Regions from separate parts of the Paenibacillus sp. J23TS9 genome, predicted to be linked through region 1. Evidence: riboswitches for the same ligand, from Rfam matches in the RefSeq annotation. Region 1 holds a riboswitch; each other region holds the start of a gene.
The links. Region 1 has a riboswitch for cyclic di-AMP ahead of KJS65_RS22835 (hypothetical protein). Riboswitches for the same ligand answer to the same signal wherever they lie in the genome.

Region 1 (3,940 bases):
CGGCAGGAAGGTCAATGCTCCGATCAGGAGCACTGTTCCGACCAAAATGCCCGCAAACAGCTTTGTATCCGTATGGAAGGTGCCGATGGTTTCAGGGACCGTTCTTTTTCGCGACAGAGAGCCGGCTACGCCCAGGAGAGCGATAATCGAGACATACCGTCCCAATAGCATGACAAGCCCCGTGCTTACGTTCCAGAACACCGTGTTATCACCCAGGCCCTCGAAGCCGGAGCCGTTGTTCGCTGCGGAAGAAGTATACTCATACAAGGATTGGCTCAGTCCGTGATACATTGGGTTAGTCAAGGCATCCGTTCCCAGATGCGTCATAAATGAAACAGCCGTCGGAACCAAAATGATAAACGGATGCGCGAGTATCGCAATGGCAATCAGCTTCATTTCCCGGCTTTCGATTTTACGCCCCAGGAACTCCGGTGTCCGTCCAACCATCAAACCGCATATGAACACGCCCAGAATGGCATACATAATCATATTGACGAAACCTACACCCTTGCCTCCGAACACGACGTTCAGCATCATTTCCGCCAGTGGAGCAAGTCCGCCAAGCGGCGTCAGCGTATCATGCATGTTATTGACCGAGCCGGTCGTCGCCGCCGTCGTGACGGTCGTGAACAGCGCGGACTGCGCCACGCCGAACCGGACCTCTTTGCCCTCCATGCTGCCTTGCGTACTGTTGATGCCAAGCTCATTGATTAGCGGGTTGCCGCTTTTTTCCGAAAAATAGGTCAGGCACAGGAAAGCTGCGAACAGCACCATCATGGCCGAGAAAACAATCCAGCCCTGCTTGCGGTTTTTCGCAAACCGCCCAAAGGTATAAGGCAGCGACGCCGAAATCGTCCACATGCTCAATATTTCAATTACGTTCGTCAGCGGACGCGGATTTTCAAAGGGATGCGCCGAGTTCACGCCGAAAAATCCGCCCCCGTTCGTTCCGAGATGCTTGATCGACTCCAGGGACGCTACAGGCCCCATGGCAATGTGCTGCACTGCACCGCCAAGCGTGTTTACAGTAACGGTAGGCTCCAGCGTCTGCGGTACCTGCAGTCCCACCAGCACCAGCGTAACGATGATCGCGAGCGGCAGAAATACGCGGGTATGAGCCTTTACGAAGTCTTCAAAAAAGTTACCCATCCCGCCTCCTCTGCGGGTGATCCCACGCATAAATGAGATGGCAATGACCAGACCGGAAGCCGCCGACGTAAACATCATCATCGTGATGACGATCATCTGGCCGAAGTAAGACATGCCGCTTTCGCCGCTGTAATGCTGAAGATTCGTATTGGTCATGAAACTGATGACGGTATTAAAGGACAGGCTGGCCTCCATATTTCCGGTTTGATTCGGATTGACTGGCAGCCCTCCCATCAGTCTGAGAATCAAATAGCTGACGGCCACCAATATGATGTTGGTCGCAATCATACTGAGAGCGTATTTTTTCCAGTTCATGCCGGAGCGGTTTTTTAGACCGATGAACTTATAAAAGAGCTTTTCTACGGCTCCAAAAATTTTGTCCGTACGGTTCGCCTCATTGGAGAATACGTGATATATATAGCTGCCTACCGGTTTAACCAGCAGGAGCAGCACAGCGATAACGATACAAATCTGCAGGATATCCAAAATTGCTTCCTCCTCTTCAAGGCTGGTTTTCTAAAATCGTTCCGGATGGATCAGGGCATAGACCAAATAGATGAATACGAGCAGCGCCAGTACCATAACAACGATCATTTGTCTTCCCCTCCCCCATCCACGACATGGCCGCACCATCTTAGGAATAGCAGAAAGACACCAAATACCCCTGCAAGCGTCAAAATCATCAGAAAGTCCATCATGGCTTCACATTTTCCCTTCTCTTTCCCGAATAAGCACTATTTCAGCAAGAATCCAACCTCGCCGTTCAACGTATGAATGATGTGATTCGCTCCTAGTCCCCGGTAAATCCCCGGAGAATTATCCGCCCTTGTGATCACGTATATGGGACGCGATGTCCACGGCCGGCATATTTGCAGGTAGCGGCATGTTAAATTGAGACTGTTCTCAAAAATAAAGATCCGGCCGATCCTCTGTTCAGGAACGACCCACTCAACCGTGTTGTTGGTGTGGATCCGAATGATTTGCGAAGCTCCAAGCTTTCTAAGCTCGCGTTCTTCTTTCAGACTATTGGTAAGCACGGCGAAAGGCCGTTTGAGATAGATCAAAAGCTTAATAAAATTGCGTCCGACCTCGTTCGGCGCTGTAACGATGATGAGTTCCTCATCCACGACTTTGTGCTCCTCCTTCTGGCAGATTGTCTGAACATAAAATAGGCCGCAGGGAAAGAGGACCTTTCCCGCGGCCTACAAGTTCATGACGAAAGAAAGCCATGAAAATATGCTCACGACAAATGCTGCCTCTCCCTATACGCTTACGAGGTTAGCTGACGGATTAGGGCGTGAGAGTCGCCCATCCTCATTGTCCCATTACGGGACGGAAGGATTCACCCCTGCCTCATATGCCTAAAGCCATATGATGCTGTTGGTTCCCCCGCTTCCGGCCCTGGGCCGGAATTAAGCGTTAAAGACATTCAAATGTTATATTTTTTTGCATTTCATGCATTTTGGCAATAAGAAAAACGTCAATTGACGTACTTTCACAGAAGACAGACCGCGATTAGCGGAAATTTTTCTTGCAATATCAGGAAGTAATGGCTCTGTAGTTTATACTTTCTGATATTATAAAAAACCACAGAGGTTAACTGAACCCCTGTGGTCGATAGATATCGATCACAAGTTTCATCATTCCTCTCTCAAACAACGCTTACGAGGTTAGCTGACGGATTCGAGCGGTGAGAGTCGCTCTACCCGCGCCCGGATCCATGGCATCCGGTCACAGGATTCACCCCTGCGGTATCACCTGTCTCCGACTCTCACACCGGACAACTGGAGTACGCGCGATTGGTTCCCCCGATTCCCACCCATAAAGAGAGTGAAAATTCAGCGATTCAAAAATGGAAACGTCTTGAATTACGATTTGAATCATACACCCGCGTGCAATTAGTGTAAAGGTGGTGTGAAATCGCTTATCGCTTAAAATAAGATCATTTCAGCTCAGGTTATCGCTTACAAAAGTTTATATCTCCTTTTGGCTCTCGTATCCTCTCTATTTCACCTGTTTATATTAAACGGATTAGAGCCTTCCATTCTTCTTTCTGTCAATGAACACTGTATTTTCATAAAGTGACGTGAAGCAGCGCCAGAGCGAGCAAACGGTTGAAAAACAGCTGCTCCAACCGGCAGTCAGGCAGCCATGCCCTGAAAACGGATATTAAGGTGATTCCAGCCCTCTGCTGAGTTTGGCTGAGGCTTATGTTTCATTGTTCTGATCGATACGTAAGATTGAAATGAATTGATTCATTGTATAAAATTAAGTTGTATAAGATATAAGGAAGGGAGGAAGGAAAATGTCTGTGTACGACTATCATGCCCGCACGTTGCAGGGCAAGGAAAAACCTTTATCCGACTATCAGGATCAAGTGCTGCTTATCGTAAATACGGCAAGCAAGTGCGGGTTGACTCCCCAATATCGGGGGCTTCAGGAGCTGTACGAAAAATTTCATGATCAGCATTTTGAAATCCTCGGATTTCCCAGCAACCAGTTTGCGCATCAAGAGCCGGGAGGCAGCGAGGAAATTGCGGAGTTTTGCCAAGTCAATTACGGCGTAAGCTTTCCCATGTTCGAGAAAATCGATGTCAAGGGCGATAACGCCCATCCGCTGTTCAAGCATCTCACCGAAAAGGCGCCTGGCGTACTGGGCTCCAAGGCGATCAAATGGAATTTCACTAAATTTCTGGTCGACAAACAAGGGCGGGTTATTAAGCGCTACGCACCACAAACGACACCGGATAAAATTGAAGAGGATATTAAAAAGCTGATCGGGAATTCTTCT
Region 2 (3,940 bases), on a different contig from region 1:
CTGCTCGACCGTGAGGAACGACTGCGTGAAATTTCGGAGGTGTCGGATATTGTCCGTTCCATCAGTGGCATTCATCGCGGCAAATACCATTTATATTATCCGGGGTCGAAGCTGAAGGACGTCATTTCTTCCCTACCCGACTCGATATCCCATATTTTTAAGCGATAACGACAAAATAACATGAGGATGCATAGCCATGCTTTGCACATGAAGGGAGTTACAACGATGAATTTATTCGACACACATACACATCTCGATGCACTGCAGTTCGACGAAGATCGCGAAGAGACGATCCAGCGGGCGCTGGATGCCGGCGTCAGCCGAATGATTAACGTGGGCTTTAATCGGGAGACGATCCCGTCCACCATGAAACTTGCAGAGACACATGATTTTATATATGCGGCCGTCGGCTGGCATCCCCAGGATGCGATTACCATGAAGGAAGGCGATCTGGAGTGGATTGCATCCTTATGCAGTCATGAGAAGGTCGTCGCCATTGGCGAAATCGGACTTGATTACTACTGGGACACTTCACCCAAGGAAATTCAGCATCATGTTCTTCGTCAGCAGATTGGTCTCGCCCGTGAGCTGAAGATGCCGATTGTCATCCATAACCGGGATGCGCATGAGGATATCGTTAAAATTTTGCGTGAAGAGAAGGCCAGTGAAGTCGGGGGTGTGATGCATTCGTACTCCGGCAGCTGGGAAACGGCCAAATTATGCCTCAATATGGGCTTTCATCTCTCCTTCGGAGGACCCATCACGTTTAAAAATGCAAGACAGCCCAAAGAGGTGCTTGCCCAGGTTCCGATGGACCGTTTGCTGATTGAAACGGACTCCCCTTTTCTTACACCTCATCCTTTCCGTGGAAAGCGAAATGAGTCTGCCCATGTCCGGTTGGTTGCCGAGGCAGCAGCTCAGATTAAAGGGGTGGATCTGGAAGAAATCGCCCAAATTACAACCAAAAATGCACTGGAACGATTTGGAATTGTGTGAAAACGGGAGAAAAACAGTGGAAAAAACGAGCATGAGCGAAGGATTAAAGAATTTTAACCAATAAAACGATGAATATTACAAATTTTTAACCATATATTCAAATAAACGTGGTTGATTCCCGCTTTACAACATGCATCAAAACAGGATATCATCTTGTCAGTAAGCTTGAGCTGTTGTAAGAGGTTTCCTTTTCAGCAGTTTCCATGAACCAGTCTCGCTGAGTCTTTCGTCTTTCGAAAGAACGGGGGAACCGATACATAGAGTGATGATGATTTCGTAATCCGGAATAAAGCTCGATATGTATTTGATTTCTTTTCAGGGTCTTTGGGGTGAATTCAATGCAGGCCGCCATGAGCGGACTCGCGTAGATAGGGCGGTTCTCTTTCGTCCAAACCCGACAGCTAACCCCGTAAGCGCAAATAAAGAGAGGTATTCGTGCATTTACTTTTCCGTCATTCTGACATCTAGGGAAGCCACGAAAGAGTCCTCGTAAGCTCTTTACCCGGCTTCTTTTGTTTTGAATAAAGGAGAGGGCGTCATCATACTGTTGTATAACAGGAGGTGACAAATCATGAAAAAAAGACAGGTTCATGGTGCAAGAGCGCATGATCCTTGTGTGTTCTTGTAAAAAATTGAGTATAGCCCGCGTCAAAGTCATTCATGCGTAACTCTAAAATGGCGAGGCTATGAAGGAGGATCGAGAAAGTGGGCATTTTCCAACAAGAGGAGACCCATGATTCCAAAATCTCCAGCATGTCTTACGCATTGCGATGGAAGCATGAGAATTTGCGCCAGATCTCTACTGCAGCTATCGTTTCAATCGCGATCACCATCATGATTATGCTGCTCGTGAACACGCAAACACGCAAGCAGGTGTACTTGGTGGTAGACGGTCAGATCAAATCGATACAGACCCATAAATCATTATTACAAGAAATGCTGGAAGAACAATCTGTCAGTCTAAGACCGGAGGATCAGATTTCCATGCCGCTGAGCGGGTCGCTTCAGGATGGAGATAAAGTGATAATCGATCGTGCCGTATCGGTTCAACTGACGGCTGATGGAGCAACAAAGCATTTGAATACAACCGGTAACACCGTTGGCGAAGTCCTGAAGGAGATGGGTGTGTCGCTGAAGGAGACAGACAAAGTGACTCCTGCTCTGACGGAGCCTGTTACTGGCCAAACGGATATTCGGATCGTGCGCATCAACAAACAGGTCGTAGACCGTCATGAAAGTCTGCCTTTCCGCGTCATCAAAACCGCAGATCCCAGCCTGACAGCAGGTGAGGTGCGTGTCGTCCAACAAGGTACGCCAGGCGTAATGGTGCAGCATATCGAGAAGGTATATCATGATGGCAAAATGGTTTCCATGCGTATGGTGGGTAAAGAAGTTCAAACGAAAACGCTGGATAAAGTCATTGCTGTAGGCACCAAGAAAAGGCCGGTTGAAGCTGTCGTAAAGACAGCAGCCGTTAAGTCGGCAAGCACGGCCCAAACCAAGAAGGCCGTCACCAGCAATAACCGTGTAAGCAAGGCCGGTGTTGATTTCTCATATAAAAAATTGATTCATGTCTCCATGACGGCCTATTCTGCCGGCGAGCCAGGCATTGGCACCCGTACAGCTACGGGAACGCGTGTAACAGAAGGCCGCACCATTGCCGTGGATCCTAGTGTGGTTCCGCTTGGCTGGTGGGTGTACATCGAAGGCGTAGGCTTCCGCCGTGCTGAAGACACGGGCGGTGCTATCAAAGGCAATAAAATCGATATTTATTATGACTCCGTGAAGCGTGCCAACAGCTTTGGCCGCAAGTCTGGTCTGAAGGTATATGTGATTGGTCCGGTGAAGCCGGAGCTGAATTAATTTGGTTTTACAATGCCATTCTAATGTTATAGTATTATGATCATGAAAATGTCATGCTAAAGAAGAGGAGCATTCCTCTTCTTTTTGTTGTTTGGATGTCCGAAAAACGCTTGACACACGGACGGATGAGTTTTTGGGAAGGGAAGAATCGGGTCATGATAAAAGAAGTCATAGTTGTGGAAGGACGGGACGATACCGTAGCCATAAAGCGGGCGGTGGAAGCCGATACCATAGAAACCGGAGGCTCGGCGATTAATGCCCGGATATTGCAGCGGATTGCTCTGGCACAGGAGCGCCGGGGAGTCATTGTACTGACAGACCCTGACCATGCCGGCGAACGGATCCGCAAAATCATTTCAAACAAAGTGCCCGGCTGCAAGCATGCTTTCATTCCGGAAGTGGATGCAACGCGCAAAGGCGACATCGGAGTGGAGAATGCCTCGCCTGAGGCGATACGAAAGGCACTCTCCCGCGTACACACATCTTATGAAGGCGCTGAGAGTCAAGTAGATATGGAGGACCTGATGGCCGCGGGTCTGCTGGTGCATGAAGACGCGTCCCGCAGACGGATGATCATGGGGAACCTCCTTGGAATCGGATATTGCAACGGCAAGCAGTTTCACAAGAGGCTGGCAATTTTTCAAATCACCCGTGAGGAGTTTGCACAGGCGTTAGCCCACTTGGAACAGGAAGGGGAAGTTTAGGGATGAACGGTATGGATGGAATTGCTTCACCGAGGCGAACGAAGGAGATTATTCAGCGACATGGTTTTTCATTCAAGAAAAGCCTGGGACAAAACTTTCTGATTGACCAGAATATACTAAATAACATCGTGGAGGCTGCAGGCCTTGATTCCTCCAAGGGAGCTTTGGAAATCGGCCCTGGTATCGGCGCATTAACAGAAAAGCTGGCTCAGCAAGCCGCCACGGTGACGGCTGTAGAGATTGACCAGCGGCTTATTCCGATACTTCAGGAGGTGCTGGAGCCGTATCCGCATGTTCGAATTCATCATGGCGATGTGCTGAAGGCCGATTTGGCGGCATTGTTCGAGCAGGACTTCGCCAGTGTGTCCAAGGTCAGC
Region 3 (3,940 bases), on a different contig from region 1:
TAATGCCGGACCGAAAATTCTTCACCGACGATGAGAAAAGCCTTCTTGCTCTTATATCTGAGGCTCGAGCTGATAATAAACGCAAGTTTGGTCAAGTGGTAATCGTTGCATGACATGGCGGGGAACAGCTTCTGCCAGCTGTGCATGCAATCCGAAACGGTTTTAAAAATGGGCTGTTCTTCCTTCAGGATATAATCGGTCAGATGGCTGTGGGAGACGGCCATTAATTCGGGAATGGCATGATCAATCCGCAGCTTGTCAATAAATTCATGGATTTCTGCCCGAAAACGCGGACCTGCATTTAATGTGGGAAACGCCTTGGACAACAACGGAATAAGCTGCTGGGCCATGCGGCTTCCCTCTTCCGTTGTACGCTTCTCACCGTCTTTTAGTTGAATCCCGTCCCGTTCATGATACTGGCTGAGGCTGAACATCGACTGCAGAAAATAAATCTCATCGCAGGTTAGCTCAACTTGGTAACGCCGCATCAGCTTTTCGGCGAGGCGATTGATCGGCCCGTAAAATACATTATGCTCCCATGCGTAGCTTCCGCCGTTCAATGAGACGCCATGCCCGCCCCGAACCCTTTCCAGTACAATGGCCAGCAAAAAAGATAAATTGCGCTTGGAATTCAAAAAATAGATCATCCCGCTCTCCTGCTCGATCTCCGTCACCCAACCGTCCAACTGCCGTTCGTCCATACCGGGAAATGGCCAGCCCTCCGTTGGGTACGCCTCGGTAAATAACTTCCATAAAAAATACCGGACATGAATCTCGCTTCCTTTGAGGGTGGGTGAGGAATACGTCATTCGCAGATGAAAAGGGCGAAGTTCATCCCGATTGAGATGTATGATCCACTTTTTAAAGGACGAGAAGCTCATAAAAAGAGCTTCGGCCATTTCTTCGGCGGATCTCTTCCCGTTATGCGCAAGAACAAGCTGCATCAGGCGGAAATAGGAAGTTTCCCTGAAAAGAGCCGCCAGGACTTCGCGGACGGTCGCACCATGCCTGTCGCGGTGAAAACTGATCCCTCTCCCTCTCGACACCTCCACATGCATGGATTCGGGGAGCAGCGGAGCGGCCTCCTCCACGATTTTCTTGATGGATTTGCCGGATACACCCAGCTCCCTTTCAATCTCCGCAAGCGTAAACCAGCGTTCTTCCCGATCCAGCATGCCCAGCAGCGACTTTAATTGTCTGTATTCCTTATTCATTCCATCACCTGCATCCCAAATTCAGACCAACTGCTTTTCCATCCTGAAAATGCGCTGGTCGATCAAAAAGTCAAGCAAAACACGGTTGAATTGCTGAGGCTGGCACAGATGGCTCGGATAAATGGCATCCTCTATGACAGCCTTCTGCGCACAGGCGAATCTCTCCGCCGCCTTGTTCATCTGCTTGACAAACCATTCGCTCTGTCTGCCAGCCACGCATAAAATAGGCATCCTCAACCGGGATGAATTCGAATCGATGTCGATTTTCAGCAATGCCATCCGCTGTTTGATCGATTCCGTCGGCCGCTTGTGGAACAGTTCATCCCTTAATATGCTGTACGCAGGTACCCAACGATTATACGTCACCCGCAGCGAACGGAGGAAAAATTCGGCAGGAAGATAATAAGACAACCAGCTGCATGCTTCGATAATTTTCCAAATACCGTTTTTTGTCCCAAAAGGACCATAAGGGCCATAAAAATAGCTGTCCACCAGAACAAGCGCGTTAACTCTATCCGGGTGGGACGCTGCAAATTTTTGCACAAGCAGACTGCCGCTCGAGCAGCCTACCAAGGTAATCTTAGGGATATTAAGCTTTTCGAGCAGTTCAGATAAATCTTTACACTGGGTATCTATAATGTCCTCAACTTCCACATTTAATTTCCCTGAATTCCCGTAGCCTCTTAAATCCAGCACAATGACTTTAGCCCTTTTGCTGAAATATTCGACCTGCGGCTCAAACATATGGTGAGTCGAAAGATGTCCGTGAATAAAGACGATAGGCACGCCGCTGCCATGTGTCTCATAATATAATGTTGTTCCGTTCACTTGGATGTTGGGCAACTTCCTTCTCCTCTCTACCTAGCATGATGTACATAATGCCTTCCTTCAGACAGATAAAAAAACAACAAAAAAAGAAGCATCGAAAAGAGGACCTCTCTTCAATGCTTCTTTGGGCAAGACTAAAAAAGCCTTGTTCAAAAATGCATATATACAGGTTGCCTCTCTTTAAACGCTTGCGAGGTTAGCTGACGGATTCGGACTTAAAAGAGTAGCCCTACTCAAATGCATGAGATTCACCCCATGTGACAATGTTCATAACATCATCACGGCCGGTTCCCCCGCTTTCCGCTATCCAGCGGAAATTCAGCGAAATAGACATCGATTCAATTTGCGCACAGAAAAACACAGAGCGGTTACCCTGTGCTTTAAGTCTAAAAATTCACAGTTTCACTCCTCTCTCATAGCAACGCTTACGAGGTTAGCTGACGGATTCGGGCAGTGAGAGTTGCCCTACGGAACCAGTCATGTCATTGACAAACCTGATCCGATTCACCCCTTGCAGTGACATCATCCCGTACTCTGACAGGATAATCGCTCAATGCTGTTGTGGTTCCCCCGCTTTTCACAATGAAAACTCAGCGTAATTCAAAGACGTACCTTTAAAATTGTTAATAATGAACTGAATATACGCCTGAGCAGGCGAACTGTAAAGCATGGGTAATACAGAATTCGGGGCTATTTTGATACCTTTGATTGAATACCCATCACTTATCCGGTTTTGTCATTCAATTGCTTCCTTTATCTCTATTTCTCTTTTGTTTATGTTCCTTGTGTATCCAAATCACAGCATTATGGCAAAATCCACTGGCAGTATTTCTAGAAAACCTATAAAAAAACCGCCTTCTGAAGTGTTTTCAGTGGCGGTTTTCATGTTTTTTACTACTTGTATCGTAATCTTACTTATAATAAAGTGCTAAATCTTTAGGCACATTAAACGATCAACTTTTGGGGGCAGGAAGGAGACAATATTCGGTTTTCACCCTAAAGTCAAACTACTTTTTTTTGCTGAACCATAGCCGATTCTTTAATTTGAAAATTCCCCGACAGATATAATCCCAAAAGCACAATTACGGTGGCGATGACACCATACCATGTAATGGGTTCACCTAGTACAATGGCAGCAAGGATATAGCCTGCGACAGGATTTAAAAGCAGCCAGTTATTTGCTTTGACGGCATCCTGCTTTAACAAATAATACCAGATGCTCATACTAATAATTGAGAGACCGAAGACAGACCAAAGAAGGTATTCTACAAGATGGATATCCAGGTTGATAGGCTTACCAGACTCTAGGAAAAGAGTTGGGATCAATAAAAGAATGCCTCCGATGAATACCTGCCACGCGTTTATCACTAGGTTAGGCAGCTGTAAATCAGCTTTTTTGAAAATGAGGCTTCCAACAGCCATAGAGACCATCGCAAAAGTAAGAAACAATATGCCGCTTAGGGTGGCATGACTGCCAGTCAATGACGGGAAAGTCGCAATGAACAGACCAATGACGGAAACTACCATACCCACCCACTCTTTCGGCCGAATGTGTTTTCCCATGAAAATCAGAGAAAAGAGCGCAAAAAGGAAAGGGTTGATCGGGAGAAAGAGATTAAATATTCCAGCGGAAATGGTCCGAAGAGCCAAATTGCCTAACCCAACAAACAACGTGGTATTTAATAAACCCATCAAAATTAAAAACTTCCATTCTCTTTTGTTTGGTAAAGTATATTTCCCCTTTTTAAAGCCGTAAATATATAGCAGCAGCAACAACCCGGCGATAAGAAAACGCAATGTCGCTAATGTTAATGGGGGCGCTGATAGTAAGCCGATTTTCATAATAATAGCTCCAGATGAATATAAAATAGTAAAAATTATACCTATTAGCAAACCTT

Region 2: it holds a riboswitch for cyclic di-AMP, as region 1 does, so the genes downstream of both, KJS65_RS28570 (resuscitation-promoting factor) here and KJS65_RS22835 (hypothetical protein) in region 1, are expected to answer to the same signal.
Region 3: it holds a riboswitch for cyclic di-AMP, as region 1 does, so the genes downstream of both, KJS65_RS14355 (alpha/beta fold hydrolase) here and KJS65_RS22835 (hypothetical protein) in region 1, are expected to answer to the same signal.

What each region holds. Positions count from the first base shown of each region.
Region 1 covers NZ_BOSG01000004.1:267,500-271,439, forward strand. The annotation lists gene kdpA (potassium-transporting ATPase subunit KdpA) at 1-1,635, opposite strand, end outside; gene kdpF (K(+)-transporting ATPase subunit F) at 1,666-1,782, opposite strand; gene KJS65_RS22835 (hypothetical protein) at 1,884-2,276, opposite strand; cyclic di-AMP (ydaO/yuaA leader) riboswitch at 2,401-2,578, opposite strand; cyclic di-AMP (ydaO/yuaA leader) riboswitch at 2,793-3,003, opposite strand; gene KJS65_RS22840 (glutathione peroxidase) at 3,455-3,940, shown strand, end outside.
Region 2 covers NZ_BOSG01000009.1:11,311-15,250, forward strand. The annotation lists gene KJS65_RS28560 (HD domain-containing protein) at 1-168, shown strand, start outside; gene KJS65_RS28565 (TatD family hydrolase) at 226-996, shown strand; cyclic di-AMP (ydaO/yuaA leader) riboswitch at 1,202-1,428, shown strand; gene KJS65_RS28570 (resuscitation-promoting factor) at 1,702-2,859, shown strand; gene rnmV (ribonuclease M5) at 3,015-3,563, shown strand; gene rsmA (16S rRNA (adenine(1518)-N(6)/adenine(1519)-N(6))-dimethyltransferase RsmA) at 3,566-3,940, shown strand, end outside.
Region 3 covers NZ_BOSG01000001.1:3,058,700-3,062,639, forward strand. The annotation lists gene KJS65_RS14350 (AcpB/EbpR/MafR family transcriptional regulator) at 1-1,214, opposite strand, end outside; gene KJS65_RS14355 (alpha/beta fold hydrolase) at 1,236-2,057, opposite strand; cyclic di-AMP (ydaO/yuaA leader) riboswitch at 2,212-2,376, opposite strand; cyclic di-AMP (ydaO/yuaA leader) riboswitch at 2,450-2,648, opposite strand; gene KJS65_RS14360 (DMT family transporter) at 3,045-3,940, opposite strand, start outside.